One region of the Yersinia intermedia genome, then DNA from elsewhere that is predicted to be linked to it. Evidence: predicted binding sites of a transcription regulator. Region 1 holds the regulator's gene; the other holds the start of a gene.

Region 1 (8,120 bases):
ATTTTATCGGCTCTGGCTAACCGTCATGGCCTGATTACCGGCGCAACCGGTACCGGTAAAACAGTCACCCTGCAAAAAATGGCTGAGCAATTTTCCCGTATTGGTGTGCCGGTATTTCTCGCCGATGTAAAAGGGGATTTATCCGGCATTGGGGCGGAAGGGGTTGATTCGGAAAAACTCCAAACCCGGCTGGCGGCGATAGGTGTTACGGATTGGCAACCACAAGCTTGCCCGATTGTGCCGTGGGATATCTTCGCTGAAAAGGGCCATCCGATCCGTGCCACTATTTCCGATCTTGGCCCGCTGCTGCTGGGGCGTCTGCTTGATCTGAATGATGTGCAAAGTGGTGTGTTGCAACTGGTATTCAAAATTGCCGATGACAACAATCTGCTGCTGCTTGATATGAAAGATTTACGGGCTATCGTGCAATATGTTGGCGACAACGCGAAACAGTTCCGTACGCAATACGGCAACATCACGCCAGCCTCAATTGGTGCTATCCAGCGTGGTTTACTGACGTTGGAAGAGCAAGGTGCCAATCAATTCTTTGGCGAGCCAATGCTGGATATTCACGATTTAATGCAACTCGACAGCCATGGGCAGGGAGTTATCAATCTGTTAGCGGCTGATCGGTTAATTAATCAGCCCAAACTGTATGCGATTTTTCTGTTGTGGTTGCTGGCTGAACTTTTCGAGCAACTTCCTGAAGTGGGTGATGTTGATAAGCCTAAACTGGTGTTTTTCTTTGACGAAGCCCATCTGCTGTTCAGTGATGCGCCAACGGCGCTGGTAGATAAAGTTGAACAGGTGGTCCGGCTGATTCGCTCAAAAGGGGTTGGCATCTATTTTGTGACACAAAATCCATTGGATATCCCCGATAAAATCCTCGGTCAACTGGGCAACCGGGTACAGCATGCCCTGCGCGCCTTTACCCCACGGGATCAAAAAGCGGTTAAGGCTGCGGCTCAGACTATGCGTGCGAATCCGGCATTTAGCGCCGAACAGGTGATTACCGAACTGGGGGTTGGCGAGGCGCTCATCTCTTTCCTTGATGAGAAAGGGCGGCCCAATGTGGTCGAACGGGGTATGGTTATCGCGCCACAATCAAAAATGGGCGCATTGGATGCGGCGGCACGTAATCACGCCATCAATCATTCCCCACTGTATGGCCGTTATGAAGAGAGTGTGGATCGTGAGTCTGCCTATGAGAAATTATCTGCGGGTGGATTCTCCACCATGGGGGATGCAGCGGCCGGAGGGGGGGCGGCTTCTCAGCCGTCAACCGATCAGCAGGGTAGTGCTGGCGGTGGCTTGATGGATGGGCTGAATGATTTACTGTTTGGCTCTACCGGCCCGCGCGGTGGCAAACGTGATGGTATCGTCCAGACCGCAGCCAAGAGTATGGCGCGGGACTTGGGGCGACAAATTTTGCGCGGTGTTCTGGGGTCAATTACCGGTGGGCGTAAGCGTTAACCTGATTTTTTGGATATGAAATGCTGCTATTGATCGATAATTACGATTCGTTTACTTACAACCTCTACCAGTATTTCTGTGAGTTGGGTGCTGAGGTAGTGGTTAAACGTAATGATGAGGTACAACTTGCTGATATTGAAAAGTTATCACCCTCACATTTGGTGATTTCGCCTGGCCCTTGCACGCCAAATGAGGCCGGGATCTCTTTAGCGGCCATCAGCCATTTTGCTGGAAAAGTGCCGATACTGGGTGTTTGCCTGGGGCATCAGGCGCTAGGGCAGGCTTTTGGCGCGCGTGTAGTGCGGGCACGGCAAGTGATGCACGGTAAGACCACAGCGATTTGGCATAATGGTCAGGGCGTTTTTCAGGGGCTTAACCAACCGCTAACCGTGACCCGTTATCACTCTTTGGTGATTGCGACCGACTCATTGCCAGACTGTTTTGAACTGACCGCCTGGACGGAACATGAGGGGGTGATGGATGAAATTATGGGTATTCGTCATCGTGCGCTACCGCTGGAGGGCGTGCAATTCCACCCAGAGAGTATCCTTAGTGAACAAGGTCATCAGTTATTAGATAATTTTCTTAAAAATTAATATGTTGAGATAAAATCACTACAAAATGGATATTTTTGTTTGCCTGATTGTGATTTTTTATGCATATTTTGTGATTATATTTTCACATACCAATAATTGGTAACTCAATGGATTATACCCAAAGTCATTGGAGTTGCAGGTAGGTAGCCCGCAAGCGAATCCCGACGAGCTTACTCAGTCAAGTGATTCGGGCGCGTGAACGCAGCTAACAACCCTGTAGCTTCAAGTGCGAAGGGGATAACAGGGTGGACAGCGCAATGGCAGACAAATTAGCAGTAACTCGCAGTACATTCGATCAGGTTATTTTGCCTGTTTATGCACCTGCGCAGTTTATCCCGGTAAAAGGGAAAGGTAGCCGCGTATGGGATCAACAAGGTACCGAATATATTGATTTTGCTGGCGGAATTGCAGTTACTGCGTTGGGACATTGCCATCCGGCGCTGGTGGCAGCATTGCATCAGCAAGGCGAGACGTTATGGCATACCAGTAACGTTTTCACTAATGAGCCTGCACTGCGTTTAGCGCAAAAACTGATTGCTGCGACCTTCGCGGATCGCGTGTTTTTTGCCAACTCCGGTGGTGAGGCAAATGAAGCCGCCTTTAAGCTGGCCCGTCATTATGCCATTGAGCGCCATAGCCCCTATAAGACTAAAATCATTGCTTTCCACAATGCTTTCCATGGTCGCACCTTGTTTACTGTCTCGGTAGGTGGTCAGCCAAAATATTCCGATGGTTTTGGCCCGAAACCTGCCGATATCATCCATGTACCGTTTAATGATCTGGCTGCGGTGAAAGCCGTTATGGATGACCACACTTGTGCGGTGGTGCTTGAACCTATCCAAGGGGAAGGGGGTATCACCTCTGCGACGCCTGAATTCCTACAAGGGGTGCGGGCTTTGTGCGATCAGCATAATGCGCTGCTGGTATTCGATGAAGTACAAAGTGGTATGGGGCGTAGTGGCAAGCTGTTTACCTATATGCATTATGGTGTGACGCCAGATATTTTGACCACAGCGAAAGCCTTGGGTGGCGGTTTCCCTATTAGTGCGATGCTAACCACGGAAGAAATTGCGTCGGTAATGGCAGTGGGCACACATGGTACTACTTATGGGGGTAATCCTCTGGCCTGTGCCGTTGCTGAGGCTGCGTTGGATGTGATTAATACCCCTGAGGTACTTAATGGTATTGAACAGCGCCATGGGCTGTTTGTGCAGGCTCTGCAAGATATCAACAACAAGTATCATTTGTTTGAGGATATCCGTGGTATGGGGTTATTGATTGGTGCCGAGTTAACGCCGCAATACCATGGCCGTGCGCGGGAGTTGTTGATGGCTGCGGCCGCTAATGGCTTGATGGTCCTCAATGCCGGGCCGAATGTGTTGCGGTTAGCCCCTTCATTAGTGGTGGAGCTGGATGATATCAAACAAGGAATGGCAAGGTTGGATAAAGCAGTCGCCAGCCTGGTCCAGGGTTAACTCAATTAGGGAGAGGCTGTTGCCTCTCCCTTGTTATGCTTGCTCCCGCAACCTCCGACTGCGCCAAATACCGTGATGGGGTTGTTGTTGCCAAGCCATGGCGGACACCGTATGCATCACGCTTAAATGTGACAAGACCCGCCGTAAATTACGTTCCAGCTCAGAGATCTGTGTATCCGGTGTGACATCCGGCATCTGCACGAAATCGTTATTACCTTCGCTGTTGTCCGACTCCAGCCTTTGCTGACACTGTTGAATGGCTATCTCACAGAGTTGTAAATAATCCGCCGCCAGTTCGACGCTGAGCTGAATGTGATGTTTACCTGGTGCTGAACTCCCCAAGGGATAGGCCCGTGTCAGGATAGTCATCTCATTGATATGCCCGACAATCAACTCACTGTGAGTGGCCCATAGCCGCATATCTGCCAGATATTTTGAGTTGAATCCCGGTTCTTGCATCGCCTGATTTAAGGAACTTAACACGGTATTACTGGCCTTATTCACTTCAATGCGTTCATAGGCCAGTTGGGTGATATCTGGTTCAGGTGTCAGCAGCAAGCGCAAAATCTTCTGATACGCCTCTAGCGCCTGATGGGCATTCTTACGCAGTAAGCCACTCTGCCACTGGGGCCACAGCCATAAGGCGCTGGCAAAGGCCAATGCGCAACCAATTAAGGTATCCAGCAGGCGTGGAACCAAAAAGTCAGCGCCTTCTCCGGTCAATAACTGCAAGATATACACAGTCGTGATAGTTCTAAAAATGACTGACCAGCCATAGTTTTTGCGTTGAACCAGATAGGCTATCAATGTGATGAGTAACATGATGCTCAGCGTGGTGCCTTCCGACATCTGAAAATGCAACAAGGTAGCTGCGAGTAACAGCCCGATAAAGGTACCGAGTGCACGGTGATGGATTCGTACCTTGGTGGCGTTATAACCGTTCTGCGTTACCAGCATCACCGTGAGCAGAATCCAATAAGGCTTGGGTAAATGAATTAAACTGCCGATATAGCTACCTGCTGCCAGTGTCACTCCCAGGCGAGCCGCTTCCCGCAGTGCGCCTGATTTGAACGACAGATAGCTGATCAATGCTGGCCAGAACGGCTGTGATTGTTGGCTGGACATCAGGTCACGGTCATACAGTGGCCGCCGGTCACTCAATAATTGGGTAATATGGCTGATATGGTAGTAGTAGAATTGTGCGACCGGGTTGTTCGGGTGTGCCTGTGCGATGTTTGCCAGTTCTGGCAGAGCATCATCGGCAGTAAAATGTTCAGCAGCACGGTGGTGATAGAGAATATCGTTGGCAATAGTGCGCATTTGGGCTGAGATTTTCTGGCAATTACGGCGCATCACCCCCTCAATCTGCGTTTGCTCCATTAACTCCTGTACTTTTTCTGGCTGAATCAGGGCCGCAGTAATGTGCTCTTGCAGATCGAGAGCCATTTGGAACAATCCCAACAACCGTTTCTGCTCTTTCTTCGTTGTGTTATGAATCAGATTAAATTGCTGATAAAGCTGATTAATCTTGTCCATAATCGCCTGTTGTTTGTCCAGCAGCGGCGGTATCGATTTTTCCGGCTCAAGGTGCTGAGCAAACAGGCTGTATTTGGTGTCACAATAATCGGCTAGCAAGTAATAAAGTTGACTCAAGGGTTCGCGGATCGGTTGATCCTTGCAGAGTCGGAACCATAACCAGTTAAACACACCATACCAAAGTGTCCCCACCGCACACAGTAAAGGCGCTTGCCAGATCGGGGCGCGGCCCACCATGCTGAGGCTAAAAATAGCAGCAATCAGGGCAGCCGGTAACAAATGGCTATTCAACTGGCTAATCGCCCCACTCACCCCCAAAACTAATGCCAGGCCGAGCATGACGGCGGGCAATGGAATATCCCATAGCAGCAGTTGCTGGGTTAGGAAGCTACTCGCAGTAAACAGCGTGCCGCCGACCAGCAGACGCCGGAAAAAATGTTGGTGTGGTGTATCCAGCGAGGCGATATTGCAACAGGCGGGTATCAGGGAAAACATCAAACCCAGTCGAAGTTCGCCGAGAGCAAACCCTAATGCTGCGGGCAGGCAGAGAACCAATGTTTGGCGCAGCGCGTAATTAACATTGGGCCGATAAATAACTTCAGGACGATAAATCAGCCGTTGCCATTTCATAAAGGCCCCAGAAATTTATTGATCACAAAAGATTAAAAAACGGGTGCCGACAGTATCGACACCCGTTTAGGGGGAATTAACGGGTGCCGTAGACGACAATCGTTTTACCGTGTGCGGAGATCAGATTTTGATCTTCCAGCATTTTTAGTATCCGCCCCACGGTTTCGCGGGAGCAGCCAACTATCTGACCAATTTCCTGGCGGGTAATTTTAATCTGCATCCCATCTGGGTGGGTCATGGCATCAGGTTGTTTTGCCAGATTAAGCAGCGTTTGTGCAATACGCCCAGTCACATCAAGGAAAGCAAGGTTACCCACTTTCTCAGATGTAATTTGTAAGCGACTCGCCATCTGTGAAGATAGGCGCATTAAAATATCTGGATTGACCTGAATAAGCTGACGGAATTTTTTGTAAGAAATTTCAGCCACTTCACAGGCGGTTTTTGCTCTAACCCAGGCGCTACGTTCTTGGCCTTCTTCAAATAATCCAAGTTCGCCGATGAAATCTCCCTGATTAAGATAGGAGAGAATCATCTCTTTACCTTCCTCATCTTTGATAAGCACCGCAACGGAGCCTTTCACGATGTAGTAAAGCGTTTCGGCCTTTTCACCTTGGTGAATCAGCGTACTCTTCGATGGATATTTGTGGATATGGCAATGAGACAGGAACCATTCGAGAGTCGGGTCTGTTTGTGGCTTGCCGAGAACCATTCGCTGTTATCCTCTGTTGTTATCGCTGCCTAACTTAACAGGGCTCAGAGTTCCCTGTACGGCGTGCTTATAAAATACACTTTCTCGTAGCATATTAATTTGCTCAACTGCCGAAAGGTATAGCCAAGATACGTACCGGATAGAAACCCTTCACTGAGTATTGAGAAGCTACCCTATTTAATTCTAGAAACAACACTTTCGGTTCTGTTTGTAGCACAGGATGAAGCCAGTGTCTTGTGTTGTATCGCTTCAGCATGATGAACGTCGGGTTACATTGCCAGTTTGTAAATGAAAGGGTAGTCTTAATCAGAAAATTTAACTGGGAGCAAGCGTTATGCAGGCACGTATAAAGTGGGTTGAGGGGCTGACATTTTTGGGTGAATCGGCATCAGGTCATCAGGTGTTGATGGACGGTAATGCCGGAGACAAAGCACCGAGTCCGATGGAAATGCTGTTAATGTCGGCAGGTGGCTGTAGTGCGATTGATGTGGTCTCTATTTTACAAAAAGGCCGCAATGATGTGCGCGATTGCGAAGTGTCATTAACTTCGCAGCGCCGTGAAGAAGCACCGCGTCTGTTTACACACATCAACCTGCATTTTATTGTCAGCGGCAAAGGCCTGACCGACAAAATTGTTGAGCGAGCCGTTGAGTTGTCAGCCGAAAAGTATTGCTCCGTTTCACTGATGTTGGGTAAAGCGGCGTCTATTACCCACAGTTTTGAAATTCGTGATATCGCCTAAGCAAACCCTTCGTACTTGAAGCTGCAGGGTTGTTAGCTGCGTTCGCTCACCTGAATCACTTACTTATGTAAGCTCATCGGGATGAGTTCGCTTGCCGCCTACCTGCAGCTCCAATTACTTTGGCTTGGGATAGCGCCAAATTATTTTTTCTCTCCAGCAGTTGCTATACTGCGGCCTCAAGAACGAAGGATATTAACCGATTTTCTTCCCTTCCAGCAGTTGCTGCACCAGCGGTGCCATAATCAGCTCCATTGCCAGCCCCATTTTTCCGCCGGGCACCACCAATGTATTGATATTCGAGATAAATGATCCTTGCAACATCGCCAGTAAGTAAGGGAAATCAATTTGTTCCAAACCACGGAAATGAATAACCACAAAACTTTCATCCAGTGACGGAATGGCTTTGGCAGCAAACGGATTTGATGTGTCGACGGTTGGCACGCGCTGGAAGTTGATATGAGTGCGTGAGAACTGCGGCGTAATGTAGTTGATATAATCATCCATGGAGCGGACTACGGAATCCATCACTGCTTCGCGTGAATGGCCACGTTCACCGGTATCTCGCACCAGCTTCTGTATCCACTCCAAATTGACGATAGGCACTACGCCCACCAACAGATCGACGTGCTTTGCCACATCATGATGTTCCGTCACCACACCACCGTGTAGCCCTTCGTAAAACAGTACATCAGTAGGTTGTGGCAATGCTTCCCACGGGGTAAACGTACCGGGAATTTGGTTGTATGGCACTGCTTCATCATAGGTATGTAAATACTTACGTGAGCGGCCAGTACCGTGTTCGCCGTATTCCGACACACTTTGCTCCAACTGGCCAAAGTCATTGGCTTCGGGGCCAAAATAGCTGATATGCCGGCCTTGATCCCGCGCTTTACGGATGGCTGCATCCATCTCAGGGCGGGTATAGCGATGGAAGCTGTCACCTTCAATTTGCGCTGCGC
Region 2 (8,120 bases), 1.8 Mb from region 1:
AGCGCTTTCACAACCTTTTCTGCCCCCAGACTATCCAGATAGCGGAAAGGCCCCCCCAAAAACGGCGGGAAGCCAATACCGAACACCGCACCAATATCACCGTCGCGCGGGTTACGAATAATCGACTCATCCAGACAACGCACCGCTTCATTCAACATCATCATGGTACAACGCTGTACTATCACCGAGGACTCAAGATGGGCTTTCGGCGTCACGCCCAACAAAACATAAACGCTGGTATCGACTTGTTTTTCCTGTTTTCTTTTCCAAAAAGCACCTTTATTTTCCGCTGGATAAAGGTAAAAACCACGGCCATTTTTACGCCCTTTACGCCCATCCTTTAAGATGACATCAAATGACGGCGGAGCGGCAAAACGTGGCCCTAATTGCGCAACCAAAATCGGCATAATTTTGGTGCCGACATCAATACCGACTTCATCCAACAGCGTGATCGGCCCAACCGGGAAGCCGAAATTCACCAACGCTTTATCAACCGAATCGATAGGTTCACCGTCAAGGACACAGCGGGCAGCTTCGTTGATATACGGAGCCAGAATACGGTTTACATAAAATCCAGCGCGATCAGCGACAACAATCGCTGTTTTACCTTGTTTACGCGCCAAAGCTACTGTGGTTGCGATAGTTTCTTCGCTGGTTTTTGCATGGGGAATCACTTCCACCAACGGCATTTTATCGACCGGGCTAAAGTAGTGCAGGCCAATTACCTGCTCTGGTCGCTGTGCCTGCGCGGCAATTTGGCTTATCGGCAATGAGGAGGTATTGGAGGCAAAAATAGTATGTGCTGCGCCGAAACGTTCGATATCAGCAACCATCTGCTGCTTCAATGATAAATCTTCAAACACAGCTTCAACTACGATATCAAGCGTGTCGAAACCGCAATAATCTGTACTGCCGGAAATCAGCATCATCTGGCGCTGCCGCTCAGCCGGGCGCATGCGCTTGCTGCGTACCCGCTTACCTAAGGCATCCCACGTATATTTCAGCGCCTGATTAATCCCTTGCGGATTAATATCTTTGATCCGTACCGGCAAGCCTGCGCGGGTGGCAGTGACATTGGCAATCCCACCGCCCATAAGGCCGCCACCCAAGACCCCAACACGATGAATAACATGAGGCTGTGCAGCACCACCGGTCTCTTTTTTCAGTGATGTTGTAGCAAAGAACAAGCTACGCAAAGCAGCCGATTGAGGGGACATGGCCAGATCACCAAAGGCTCTGGCTTCCGCTTCATAACCACTGGGGCCACCGTGATCCAACCCTTTACGCACCACATCAATAATGCGTTCAGCAGCCGGGTAATGGCCTTGGGTCTTTGCCAACGTTTTTTTACGCACAATTTTAAACAATAATGCTTTACCCAACGGGCCGCTAAGCAAGCGTTCCTGCCAAGGCAAAACCGGCCTGTCAAGCCAACCCGCTTTGGCGCGTTTGACCGCCACATCTAACAAGATATCGTGAGGCACTGCATCGTCAACCAGCCCCATTTTAAGCGCCTGGCGCGCACGGATCTGCCTGCCGGTGAGGATCATATCCAGTGCTTTGCTGACACCGATCAGGCGCGGCAAGCGCTGTGTGCCACCCGAACCGGGCAACAGACCCAGTTGCACCTCAGGTAAACCGAGTACCGTTTTATCATCCAGAGAACAGATGCGACTATGGCACGCCAATGCCAGTTCCAGCCCGCCGCCCAGACAAGCACCATGAATAGCGGCAACTACCGGTATGGGGAATGCCGCGATTTGTGCCAATGTCGATTGACCTTTTTGTGCCAATACACGGGCATCGTGGGCAGTGCGGCAAGCAGCAATCATGGTGATATCAGCCCCGGCAATAAAGGAGTCTGGTTTACCAGAAATAATGACTAGCCCCTGCAATTGTGATAAAGCCTGTGCTTGTTGCAGTACTTCGGCAATTTGCTCTGCAAATTCAGCCTTTAAGGTATTCACTTTGTCACCAACAACATCAATGGTGATAACACCGATATTGTCTGGCCGCACACTGAGGGTAAAGACCGAATCGGCCGGAATATGGCTATCCCCACCTACCGTTTCATCACTGCCGTTAAGTAACTTTTCCTGGTTCATTACTCTACCTCCAGAATCATCGCGGCACCCAAACCACCTGCGGCACATGCGGTCGTTAGCCCTAATCCTCCGCCACGGCGACGCAATTCATTTAATGTTTGGGTGATCATGCGAGCACCGGTGGCTGCGAAGGGGTGGCCGTAGGCAATCGAACCGCCCAATACGTTGAATTTGCTCATATCAACTTCGCCAATAGCCTGGCTACGCCCCAATTTTTCACGCGCAAAAGTATCACTGGCAAACATTTTCAGGTTAGCCAGTGTTTGTGCCGCAAATGCTTCATGCATATCGATAAGGGTCAAATCTGCCAGCGTGATACCGGCACGATCCAGCGCCAGTGGCGTAGCATAAGAGGGGCCTAGCAGCATATCTTGCCAAACATCGATGGCGGAAAAGGCGAAACTGCGCAGATAACCTAACGGTTGTAAACCCAGTTCTTTTGCTTTCGCTTCACTCATCATCATCACGGCTGCGGCACCATCCGTCAGCGGGGTGCTGTTGGCCGCAGTGACACTGCCATGTTTGCGATCGAATGCCGGGCGTAACTTGGCATATTGCGCCATCGTGGAATCTTTGCGGATATTGTTATCTTCAGTAATAGCATCACGGTAAGGCGGGATATAAGCCGTCATCACCTCGTCGTGTAATAGCCCTTGCTGCCAGGCAATCGCGGCCATTTGGTGCGAGCGTAGCGCCAAAGCATCTTGATCTTCACGGCTGATACCATAGGTTTTTGCCATCTGCTCTGCGGTATCCCCCATGCGCAAGCCGGTAGAGTATTCAGCCACCGCCGGAGCAACAGGAAGCAGGTCGCGTAACTTTAATCGGCTGAACAACTTCAGCCGCTGGGAGAGGGTGCGTGCTTTATTAACATCCACCAAGGTGCGCGCCAATGCTTTACTGACACCGATTGGCAGCACGGAAGAGGAATCGGCACCACCAGCTATCGCTACCGTGACTGAGCCAGCAATAATACTTTCTGCCACATTGGCTACCGCCTGAAAACTGGTAGCGCACGCGCGTGACACACTGTAAGCATCGGTATGCGCACTCATACCGGTTCCCAACACGATTTCGCGGGCAATATTTGGCGCTTCAGGCATTTGCACCACCTGACCGAAAACTAATTGATCAATTAACTCAGGAGCAACGCCACTTCTGGCCAGCAGCTCACTGACCACAATTTTACCTAAGTCGACAGCGGGTACACCGTGATAAGCAGTTGCCTGCTTGGCAAAAGGGGTCCGCAGGCCGCTGACTATTGCAATGCGATCGCCCTGGCGCGTCACTAGCGGTAATGGCTTACTCATAAACGCTCCTGATAAATAGAATGGCTTTTAGTTAAGCATAACAAATAACAGGTCTGACCTGATCCAATTATTGTTAACCAAACATTTACATTTGGTAAACCTACAGAGCAGGAAAGTGGGAGCAGGAGCAACTTTTAGCGACAAAAATCGATGGAAGGACGAATTGGAAATGGGGATAACAGCAGTAAATGTGATGAATCTAATGCAATAAATTCACAAGGGGAATAATACAAAAATAAACGCGAAGCAAAAAGCTTCGCGTTGGGGAGAGATTCACTAACCTAAGTTTCAGTGAAAACCGGTATTAATTAACGCAGACCAAGCTGGAAAATCATGGTTTCTGCCTGGCAAGCAAAGGTAAAGTCGATGGTTAAACAAACACCGCCGTCTTTCTCTTCAAATTTATGCTCAATCAGACAAGGCTCTGATTCAACAGCTCGCGCTTTTTCAGTCAGCGATTTCAACATGGCTTCAGCGTCAGCACGGTTACCAAACACACAACTGTAAGACGCCGTGCAATCAGTATTATCCATGATAGTGCCGACATCTATACAGCAGCAGGCAGCAGTTTCTTCCGCACTACAGCGATTAATTGCATCTGACATCTTCAATTCTCCTCAACGGACATTTCAAAATAGGTGCAAATTGCCAATTCGTTAGCGCAAATAGCGCAAAAAGAGATGGCGCAAAAAAAAATATATTCTCTGTCACTATTTTACTACCGTCGGTCACTTGGCACTAGGACTTACTGTTTATAGGCTTATTAAGTGATAAAGATCACACTCAAATCGCATGCTCATTCATTGGTAATGTAATAATTGATACTAAATTGTGATTTTTTTGTTAACTGTGTCTATTTTTTGCAATCAAAACTGAACAAATCCTAAAACATACTTGCAACACTGACACAGGTCGGACCTATACTTCAGCCACTGGTCTGCTTTGTCTGACCGATAACGGACCCTACAATCCCGCATTCTCTTGTTACGATGAGTAACATTAATTAAAACAATGAGGTTTTGGTCATGAACCAGAAAAACCTGTTTACCCGATCAGCTCTGGCGGCTGCAGTTGCACTCATATCGTCGAACGTTTCTGCGGCTGGCTTCCAGTTGAATGAATATTCAGCCGCTGCATTGGGGCGTTCTTTCTCTGGTGAAGGCGCCGTTGCCGACAACGCATCTGTTGGTAGCCGCAACCCCGCTGCAATGACTTTGTTCGACCGCCCTTCTTTCTCTGGCGGCTTTGTTTATGTTGATCCTGATGTCAATATCAGTGGCACATCACGAAGCGGTCAAAGTACCAATGCCAATAACATCGCACCATCGGAGTGGATCCCGAATATCCACTTTATTATGCCACTGAATGAGCAATGGGCAATTGGTGCCTCTGGTACCTCAAACTACGGTTTGGCTACTGAATTCAATGACAATTATACTGCCGGTTCTCTCGGCGGTCAGACTGATCTGAAAACAGCCAACCTGAACTTGAGCACCGCTTATCGCCTGAATGAGAATTTCAGTTTCGGTCTGGGCTTTAATGCCGTGTACGCCGATGCGACCATAGTACGCCACGCTGGCGAAGCTGGCCCTCGCTTACCTATTCCACAAGCACCAAGTACCGAGGTTTCCCGCCTTGAGGGGAAAAAATGGGGTTACGGTTGGAATGCGGGTGTCTTGTATGAAGTAGATAAAGAAAACCGCTACAGCTTTACCTACCGATCAAAAGTTAAGATTGATTTTGATGGCGATTACAGTAACCAATTACCTACTCGACTAGGTGGGCTGGCAGGTCAAACAGTCCCTGGCTCTCTGACGCTTAATCTACCAGAAGTTTGGGAAGTCTCTGGCTACAACCGTGTGGCACCGCAGTGGGCCATTCACTACAGCATGGCGTATACCAGTTGGAGCCAGTTCAAAGAGTTGAGAGCGACGGGCACAAATGGGCAAACCCTGTTTGAGAAGCAAGAAGGCTTCCATGACGCTTACCGTATCGCGCTGGGTACCACTTATTATTACGATGATAATTGGACCTTCCGTACCGGTATTGCCTTCGATGACAGCCCGGTTCCGGCAGATAACCGCACTATCTCGATTCCAGACCAAGACCGTTTCTGGATCAGTGCCGGTACTACTTACGCTTTCAACAAAGATGCCTCAGTAGATGTCGGTGTTTCCTATATGCATGGCCAGAGCGTGCACATCAAGGAAAAAACGCCTGCCGCATTGGGTGGCACTACCTATGAGTTCGACTCCAAAGGTACCGCACTGCTGTACGGCGTGAACTTTAACTACGCGTTCTAATCAGCCGATACTGGCAAACAAAAAAGCGCCTTTCGGCGCTTTTTTATTATTCTTATTAAGCATCAAAATCAGTTGGCTGAATCGATACTTTCCAAATCACCCTGAATCGCTTGTGCGTTCGAATTAACTTCCGGTTTCAACTGCCCGCCATTCGCCAGGAAATCATGACGTTGGAAGTAGGCATCGCGCACCATCAGATAAGGATCTGACGAGTTACGCAGCAAACCATCGGAGTCCAATAACTGAGCGCGGGTTTCAATCCCTTCAACCATCCATTTACCTGCTGACATCCAGAACGTCAGATAACTCAATACCGGGTAAACATAATCAGCCGCATTACCACCATCCTCACGAATAGTGAAACTACCATAGCCCGGTAGTACCACATACGGGCCGTAACCGACGTTATAATGGCCCAGGGTACTGCCAAAACGGTGAGGGGTTTGTTTAGCCAGTTTAGGGTTAGCCATACTCGCCACATCTATCAAGCCACCCATACCCAAAATAGTATTCAGGAAAAAGCGGTTAAAGTGTTTCATGCCATTATACGGGTCACCCACCAGGAAGCTGTTGACCATACTGGCTGGCTCTTCAAGGTTACTCAGGAAATTACTCGTACCATTACGTGCAGGTTGTGGCACATAATCACGCCAAACTACGGCAACCGGACGCACCACGTAAGGATCAAGAACCTCATAGTTAAAATTGAACATTGCCCGGTTAAAACCTTCCAGCGGATCTGAGCGGCCCTGCTCGATGTGATCCGGCGAGCTACTGGCACACCCTACTAATAGCACGGTGGCAAAAGCCAGCCCAGTCAGGCGGTAGTTCATAATTTTCTCCATGAAATTCTGTCCAGCCCCTTACACTTAAGGGATCTGTTTGTTTATCTGTACATTAATCGTTTGCGGCTGCGCTTTCTCACCGAAACCCTGTACACCACTCTCGCCAAACCAGTCCCCTGCTTGCGGATTGGCCGTACCATCCAGCGAGATACGCGCCCGCACGTTCACCTGAGACAAAGAAGAGAGCAAGCGCTCTGGCATCATTGCATTGCTGTCATCCAGCGCTACAGATAGCGGGAATCGGCTCAAAGGCAGTTGTTTTACTGCAACCGGTACCGGATTTGCCCCATCGGTTACCGAGATAATCAGGGTTCCCTGCTGGGGTAATTTCTGTGCGGCGTCGGAGGATAATGAAACCTCTATTCCCAGTGTAGCTGTTTCCTGCCCTGCCTGTGATTTGGCTTGCTGGATACTGCGTTTTATCACTTCTATGCGGGAATCGCCAGCAGGCAGCAATTTTAGCATAACTTCCCATGCACCAATCGCTTGTTTAAAATCCCCCTGCTCAAAAGCATTAAAAGCTAATAAACTCATGGCGCGCAGATTGGTGTGATCCTGCCCAACCATCGTTCGCAACATCTGGGTTGCGAGCTGATTATCTTGTTGATCGTTGGAGCGTGTCAGCACTTCGGCATAACCGAGTCTGACATCTTCATTATCCGGGGCAAGTTGATAAGCTTTTGCAAAAGCTTGGGTTGCGGTAGTGGCATTATTCAGTGCCATCCCCACCCTGCCGAGCATCATCCAGTCATTGACGTTACCGGCATCTTGTTGCAAAGAAGTACGCAAGCCCAGTCCTAAACGTGCGATCTCTTCCGTGCTTAGCGGTTGCGCCCGTTCATTGGCAACTCTGGCGCGTAATTCAGGCATTTGCGCCTCAACCTGATGCCACGCCTGCACCTGAGCCAAACCACCGGTTTTCAGGTATAACCCTACCGCTACCACCACCAGAATCACCACCCCAGGCAATAACATCCAGCGGTTAATCGGGCTTATCTCTTCATCCGGTTGTTGCGGGATATCTGTCAGCAGGTTTTGTTGCAGTTCCTGAATCAGTTCTGGCCGCTGCTCTACCACGCCCTGTGCTTCATCTTCTGCCAATTCAGATAACCGATCCTGATAAATAGCCTTGTTCAATTCATCCCGAGTGGTCGCCGGTGCATGCTGGTTTTGTCGCATGGCAGGTATAACCAACAAGGCACCCGCGACCACCAGCAAAATGATCACTATCAGCCAAAAAGCCATTATGGTTGTTCCCTGTTAGTCTTTACGTGTTCAGTTGGCATGCTGTGTTGCACGGCAGCCGGTTTTTCCACACCGCGAGAATGTTCAGCTAGCAGATGATGTAACCGTTGCTGTTCCTGCGCCGACAGTGGAGTTTCTTTCACCACCCGCCGCCGTGCACGTAATACCACCACTGCGGCACCTATCAACACAAACAGTGCTGGCCCCACCCACAGAATCAGCGTCGCGGCAGTAACCGGTGGTTCATAAGTAACGAAGTTACCGTAACGGGCCACCATATAATCAATGATTTGCTGTTTGGAATTACCCTGC

What was found. Region 1 encodes CRP, which controls carbon source genes, mostly activating them, when cyclic AMP is high. Its sites were predicted from a motif close to ATGTGANNNNNNTCACAT; they were not measured.
Positions count from the first base shown of each region.
Region 2: a site for CRP is predicted at 4,181-4,198, ahead of EL015_RS06870 (YfcZ/YiiS family protein). Genes of this name have one in related genera too.

Region 1 is NZ_LR134116.1:4,383,673-4,391,792, reverse strand. Features, by position in the region: gene EL015_RS20195 (helicase HerA-like domain-containing protein) at 1-1,473, shown strand, start outside; gene EL015_RS20190 (aminodeoxychorismate synthase component II) at 1,494-2,069, shown strand; gene argD (bifunctional acetylornithine/succinyldiaminopimelate transaminase) at 2,327-3,544, shown strand; gene EL015_RS20180 (YccS/YhfK family putative transporter) at 3,578-5,710, opposite strand; gene crp (cAMP-activated global transcriptional regulator CRP) at 5,787-6,419, opposite strand; gene EL015_RS20170 (OsmC family protein) at 6,754-7,161, shown strand; gene EL015_RS20165 (phosphoribulokinase) at 7,354-8,120, opposite strand, start outside.
Region 2 is NZ_LR134116.1:1,467,195-1,475,314, reverse strand. Features, by position in the region: gene fadJ (fatty acid oxidation complex subunit alpha FadJ) at 1-2,105, opposite strand, end outside; gene fadI (acetyl-CoA C-acyltransferase FadI) at 2,105-3,415, opposite strand; gene EL015_RS06870 (YfcZ/YiiS family protein) at 3,724-4,020, opposite strand; gene fadL (long-chain fatty acid transporter FadL) at 4,441-5,718, shown strand; gene mlaA (phospholipid-binding lipoprotein MlaA) at 5,787-6,551, opposite strand; gene ccmI (c-type cytochrome biogenesis protein CcmI) at 6,588-7,808, opposite strand; gene EL015_RS06850 (cytochrome c-type biogenesis protein) at 7,808-8,120, opposite strand, start outside.